DNA from 2 places in the Pseudomonas sp. GW822-FHT07A10 genome. Region 1 is predicted to be linked to the other one. Evidence: predicted binding sites of a transcription regulator. Region 1 holds the regulator's gene; the other holds the start of a gene.
The links. Region 1 encodes FliA, which starts transcription of late flagellar genes. Its sites were predicted from a motif close to CTAAAGTTTNNNNNNNNNNNGCCGNTAA; they were not measured.
Positions count from the first base shown of each region.

Region 2: motA (flagellar motor stator protein MotA) is a predicted target of FliA. The motif match lies at 1,348-1,375, and genes of this name have one in related genera.

Region 1 is NZ_JBXAKV010000018.1:9,040-12,452, reverse strand. It holds gene AC1RL4_RS24930 (protein phosphatase CheZ) at 1-575, opposite strand, end outside; gene AC1RL4_RS24925 (chemotaxis response regulator CheY) at 597-968, opposite strand; gene fliA (RNA polymerase sigma factor FliA) at 1,136-1,876, opposite strand; gene fleN (flagellar synthesis regulator FleN) at 1,873-2,703, opposite strand; gene flhF (flagellar biosynthesis GTPase FlhF) at 2,820-3,413, opposite strand, start outside.
Region 2 is NZ_JBXAKV010000012.1:31,759-35,171, reverse strand. It holds gene AC1RL4_RS20180 (HDOD domain-containing protein) at 1-1,277, opposite strand, end outside; gene motA (flagellar motor stator protein MotA) at 1,444-2,295, shown strand; gene motB (flagellar motor protein MotB) at 2,299-3,345, shown strand.

The DNA.
Region 1 (3,413 bases):
TCGGTGACCAATTGGGTCACACGCTTGATCACCTGACCGGTGAGGTCCTGGTAATCCTGGGCCAGCAGAATGTCGTTCAGGTTGCTCGACACCGTGCGGTTGTCCTCACTGCTGCGTGTCAGGAAACCGTCGACCCGCCGGGCCAGCTCGCGGAACTCTTCAGCCCCGACTTCGCGACGCATGAACCGTCCCCAATCCGTGCTCAGCGCCTGGGCTTCATCGCTCAGGCTGTTGATCAGCGGCGTGGCGTTTTCCACCAGGTCCATGGTGCGGTTGGCCGCGGCCTCGGTCAGCTTGACCACATAGGACAGGCGCTCGGTGGCATCCGTGATCTGAGACACTTCCTCGGCTTGCGGCATGTGCGGGTCAATCTGGAAATTGACGATCGCGCTATGCAGCTCGCGGGTGAGCTTGCCCACTTCCTGATACAGGCCGCGGTCACGGGTCTGGTTGAGCTCATGGATCAGTTGCACAGCGTCGCCGAACCTGCCTTTTTCAAGGCTTTCGACCAGTTCGACCGCGTGTTTTTTCAGGGTCGACTCGAAATCGCCCTGTGAAGATTCGTTATGCTCCATAGCTCCCCCGTGCGCAGTACATCAGCCGATGCGTTCGAAAATCTTCTCGATTTTTTCTTTCAACGCCTGGGCTGTGAAGGGTTTGACCACATAGCCGTTAACACCGGCCTGGGCCGCTTCGATGATTTGCTCGCGCTTGGCTTCGGCAGTCACCATCAGCACTGGCAGATGCTTGAGCTTTTCATCGGCGCGCACGTGACGCAGCAGATCGATACCGGTCATGCCAGGCATGTTCCAGTCCGTTACCAGAAAGTCGATGCTTCCGCTGTTGAGAACCGGAATGGCAGTGGTGCCATCGTCAGCCTCGACCGTGTTGGTGAACCCAAGGTCACGCAACAGGTTTTTTATGATCCGCCGCATCGTTGAGAAGTCATCAACGATGAGGATTTTCATGTTCTTGTCCAATTCGACCTCCAAGCAGTCTTAAACGCGCCCAGCACCTGGACGCGCCATTTCAATCAATCCGGCAAAGCACTCAATGACTGTCTGGAGCACAACAGATCGAGACCGGTACGGTTCAACACCACACCAGCTCCATTCGCAGTGTCCCCACACTGCCTTCAGCGCGCTCGCCACTCCCCCAAACGCCCCCGCAAACGGGCCGCGCACTGGCTGTGTAACTGGCTGACCCGAGATTCACTGACCCCCAGGACCTCACCGATTTCCTTGAGATTCAACTCTTCGTCGTAGTACAGCGCCAACACCAGTCGCTCACGCTCCGGCAAATTGGCAATCGCGTCCGCCAGCGCCGCCTGGAAGCGTTCATCTTCCAGATCGCGTGACGGCTCGAGATGAGCACTCGCGCCATCCTCATGCAGCCCTTCGTGTTCGCCGTCCTGCAACAGATCGTCGAAACTGAATAACCGGCTGCCCAGGGTGTCGTTCAAAATCCCGTAATAATCGTCGAGACTCAATTGGAGTTCGGCCGCAACTTCGTGATCTTTAGCGTCACGGCCGGTTTTAGCTTCAATCGAGCGAATCGCGTCGCTGACCATGCGGGTATTGCGGTGGACCGAACGTGGCGCCCAGTCCCCCTTGCGCACTTCATCGAGCATCGCGCCGCGGATTCGAATACCCGCGTACGTCTCGAAACTCGCGCCTTTGCTGGCGTCGTATTTGGTTGATACTTCAAGCAGGCCGATCATCCCGGCCTGGATCAGGTCTTCGACCTGGACACTGGCCGGCAGACGCGCCAGCAAGTGGTAGGCAATGCGTTTGACCAGTGGCGCGTAACGCTCGATCAGCTCGTACTGCGCGTCACGTGCCGACTTCTTGTAGAGGTTGTAACCGCTGGCTGTCATAGCACGGGTCCTGCCGTTTGTTGCACGAGGCGCTCGACGAAAAATTCCAGGTGCCCACGCGGGTTGGCCGGCAGTGGCCAGGTATCGACTTTCTGCGCAATGGCCTTGAACGCCAGGGCGCACTTGGAACGCGGAAAGGCTTCATACACCGCGCGTTGCTTCTGCACGGCCTTGCGCACGCTTTCGTCGTAAGGCACCGCGCCGACGTATTGTAAGGCGACGTCGAGGAAGCGATCCGTGACCTTGGTCAACTTGGCGAACAGGTTGCGGCCTTCCTGCGGGCTCTGCGCCATGTTGGCCAGGACGCGGAAGCGGTTCATGCCGTAGTCGCGGTTAAGCAGTTTGATCAGCGCGTAGGCGTCAGTGATCGAGGTCGGCTCGTCGCACACCACCAGCAAGACTTCCTGCGCGGCGCGCACGAAGCTGACTACCGAGTCACCAATGCCCGCAGCGGTGTCGATCACCAATACGTCGAGGTTGTCGCCGATGTCGCTGAATGCCTGGATCAGGCCGGCATGCTGGGCCGGGCTCAGATGAACCATGCTCTGGGTGCCGGAGGCGGCCGGGACGATGCGGATACCGCCAGGCCCTTGCAACAGCACGTCGCGCAGCTCACAGCGGCCTTCGATCACGTCGGCCAGCGTGCGTTTGGGTGTCAGTCCCAACAGAACGTCGACGTTCGCCAGCCCCAGATCGGCATCCAGCAGCATGACGCGCCGGCCGAGCTCAGCTAGAGCCAGGGACAAGTTCACTGACACGTTAGTCTTCCCGACGCCACCTTTGCCGCCGGTCACCGCGATCACCTGTACGGGATGCATGCTGCCCATGTTATTTCTTTACCTTGTCTTACTTAGACGGAGGCCACATTACTGGCTGCGCGTTCACCATCGGAACAATGCATGGCAGACCATCGATGTAGGTACAAAAAATGTTCATTAACACCTCAGCCAACCTGCTTGGTCGGGCTGTGGTAAATATCAGCGAACATGTCAGCCATGGCTTCTTCGCTGGGTTCTTCCTGCATTTGTACGCTAACGGCGCGGCTGACCAACTGATGACGACGTGGCAGATGCAAATCATCCGGAATCCGCGGACCATCGGTCAGGTAAGCCACCGGCAACTCATGACTGATCGCCAGGCTCAACACCTCGCCCAGACTTGCCGTTTCATCCAGTTTAGTCAGGATGCAGCCGGCGAGGCCGCAGCGTTTGTAACTGTGATAAGCGGCGGTTAGAACCTGTTTCTGGCTGGTGGTTGCCAAGACCAGATAATTTTTTGATTTGATGCCGCGCCCGGCCAGGCTTTCGAGCTGCATCCGCAGTGCCGGGTCGCTGGCCTGAAGGCCGGCGGTATCGATCAGCACCACGCGTTTGCGCAGCAAGGGCTCCAGCGCCTGCACCAGGGATTGACCCGGGTCGACGTGGGTCACCGACACATTGAGGATCCGGCCCAGCGTCTTGAGCTGTTCCTGGGCACCTATGCGATAGCTGTCCATGCTCACCAGCGCGATGTTCTGCGCGCCGTACTTGAGCACGTA
Region 2 (3,413 bases), on a different contig from region 1:
CGTTGCAGCACGGTGCTCTGGCTGACCACCAGGTTCAGGCCGGCCACTTCCTTGGGTAGCCCGGCGGTCTGGTGCACACGCAAATTGGCGTGCGTGCGGTCGGCCATCAGAATCATCACCCGGCGCATGCCACACGCCACCAGAGCGTCCCGGGCCGATGTGGTCAAGTGCATGGCATTGGTAAAGCGGCTCGGCTCCACCAGCAATTCGGCGCATTGCTTGCGCCACTTCGCCAGGTCTTCGGCGGTCGGCGCCGGTGCGGGCAACAAACCGGCATGCACGCGGTGCGCGCCCGGTGGCCAGATCAGCAATTCGGCCGGGTGCCAGAGGTCTGGCATGGCGTGTTGGCGAGCGCTGTTGGCGGCCTGCTGGTGCAATTGTTGTTGCACCTCATCCATCGGCATTTGTAGGTAAAGGCTGGTCAGGTACTGCCAGCGCTCGCAATGGGGGCTGTCCCAGGCCTGTTGTGCCGCCAGCGCCAGACCGTTGGCCAGCAGCACGGTATTGGCGGGCTGATTGAGCCAGCGGCGCAACGTCGGGTCGTCATCGAGGCGGTTCTGTTGGCGCAATGGGTGGTCGCTGTCACGTGCGATGCGCAGGACTTTCACCAGCTCACGTTGTTCGCTGCGTAGCAGCCGATAACCTTGCTGCACCCAGATCGGCAGGCGCCAGACGTCCACCAGCGCCAGACAGATTTCCAGCAGGCGCACGCCGAACAATTGCTTTTCGACTTTGCGTGCCGACTCGCCTTTATGGATAACCCGCAACTCCCACTCTTCAAGCAACTGCGGATGGGTCAGCGCCATGGGCCAGAGTGGCGAGAGAAACAGCAGGCTGCCCCAGTGGATGTCCTGCCACAGTCGCGCCAGGCGACTGGCAAAAAAACCGTTGGCCTGTTGAGTGGCGTGCTGGCTGATCAGTTGAAGCTGGCGCAGGGCGACGGGGATTTGCAATTGGGGTTCGGCGGGCAGGCGGTCGAGCAGTTCTTCGGTGCGTTTCAAACCGAGGCGATTGATCGCCACCTCAAGGTTTTCAGCGGGCTCGGTCATGCTGCCATGGGTGTGACGGTTGGCTTCGCGAATCACGCTCAACGCCAGGGCCGGGCTTTCCTGCATCAGTTCAGCGATGTCACGCAGCGAGCTGCGGTTATCGCGGATGGCTTTGCAGACCCGGTCGTGGCTGGTTTGCGGAACCGGCAGGCGTACGCCATCGAGAAGCTTGACCCAGCTTTCAAGCGTGGTTGGTTTTGGCGTTGGGACGTTCGTTTCGTTAGCCATGTCTGGACGCGATCATCGTCTGCTTTACCTATGCCCTGAACGGGTCAAATTAGCTTTTCGCCTTAACTGGCTATAGTCTGGCGCAGTTTTGCCGATAAGTAGAAGAAGAGATTTTTTAACTTCCGAATATGACCTTGAACCCGACTCAGTAAGTGCTCTCCTACCTATGGCTAAAATTATCGGCATCATCGTCGTATTCGCGAGCGTGCTCGGCGGATACGTGCTTTCCCACGGCAAGATTGCCGCTCTCATCCAGCCTTTCGAGGTGATGATTATCGGCGGCGCGGCCCTTGGCGCCTTCCTGCAGGCCAACCCCGGCCACATGACAATGCACGTGCTCAAGAAGTCCTTGGGCATGTTCAGTTCGCGTTTCAACCACACCTTCTACCTGGAAGTGCTGGGGCTGATTTACGAGATCCTCAACAAGAGCCGTCGCGAAGGCATGATGGCGATCGAAGGCGACATCGAAGATGCCGCCGCGAGCCCGATCTTCGCCAAGTACCCGGCGGTGCTCAAAGACGAACGCATGACCGCGTTCATCTGCGATTACCTGCGCATCATGTCCTCCGGCAACATGGCTCCCCATGAGCTGGAAGGCCTGTTCGACATGGAACTCTACAGCCTCAAGGAAGACCTCGAGCACCCGTCCCACGCGGTGAACGGCATCGCCGACGCCATGCCCGGTTTCGGTATCGTCGCGGCGGTATTGGGGATCGTGGTGACCATGGCATCCCTGGGCGAAGGCGACCAGAAGTCCATCGGTCTGCACGTGGGGGCGGCACTGGTCGGTACCTTCTTCGGTATTCTCGCGGCCTACGGTTTCTTTGGCCCGCTGGCCCACTCTCTGGCTCACGATGCCAAGGAAGAACTGAACACCTACGAAGCCATCAAGGCTTCGCTGGTGGCTTCGGCTTCCGGGATGCCGCCGTCGCTGGCGGTGGAGTTCGGTCGCAAGGTTCTGTACCCGGCGCACCGTCCTAGCTTCGCTGAGCTGGAACAAGCGGTTCGCGGTCGTTAAGTCATGGAAAATAACCAGCCGATAATCATCAAGCGCGTCAAGCGCATCGCCGGAGGGCATCACGGGGGCGCCTGGAAAATCGCCTTCGCGGACTTCGCGACGGCGATGATGGCGTTCTTCCTGGTGTTGTGGCTGCTGTCCACCGCGACGCCTGAACAGAAGATCGCCATCGCCGGTTACTTCAAGGACCCGGTCGGGTTTTCCGAAAGCGGTACGCCGTACATCATCGACCTGGGCGGCACACCGACTCTGGCGCCGGAGAACACCCTCAACCCGGAGGTGAAATCTCAGCCGCAGCCAGACAAGGTGACCATCGACGCCGAGCAGGTTGAAGGCATGGCCGAGCAGGTCGAGAAGGAACGCCTGGAGTTGTTGCTGCAAGAGTTGCAGAACAAGGTCAATGAAAACCCGCAATTGCAGAAATTCAAGGACCAGATCCTCTTCGAGATCACCCAGGACGGTCTGCGCATCCAGATCATGGACGCTGAAAACCGCCCGATGTTCGACTCCGGCAGTGCGCGTCTGAAGCCATACTTCGAAGACATTCTGCTGGCCATGGCCGACACCATCAAAGCGGTGCCGAACAAAATCAGCATCAGCGGCCACACCGATGCCAAGCCGTACTCGGGCACCGGCGATTTCGGCAACTGGGAACTCTCGGCCAACCGCGCCAACGCGGCTCGTCGTGCATTGGTCGCCGGCAGCTACCCAGATTCACAGGTGGCGCGCGTCGTGGGTTATGCCTCATCGGCACTGTTCGATCGGGAGAACCCGTTCAACCCGGTCAACCGCCGGATCGACATCGTGGTGCTGACCAAGAAAGCCCAGCGCGCCATCGAAGGCGAACAAGGTGCCGAACCGACGCCAGCGCCGACGCAAGGGCAGGGTGGTCCGGGCGAAGTGCCTGCGCCGCCTGCCGATCCGAACGCATTGCCGGCGGACAAAGAACCGCTGCCGGCACACGAACTTCGTGAACGTTTGAATCTGTTTGATAATCCGGCGCCGAAGCCGGGTGATCCGGTCAAACCTGCTGTACCGCCCAAGCAATAACCTGCAAAAAAGCCACCATGAGTGGCTTTTTTGTTTCTGGCTGCGTCACTGCAGCGTCGCAATGACTC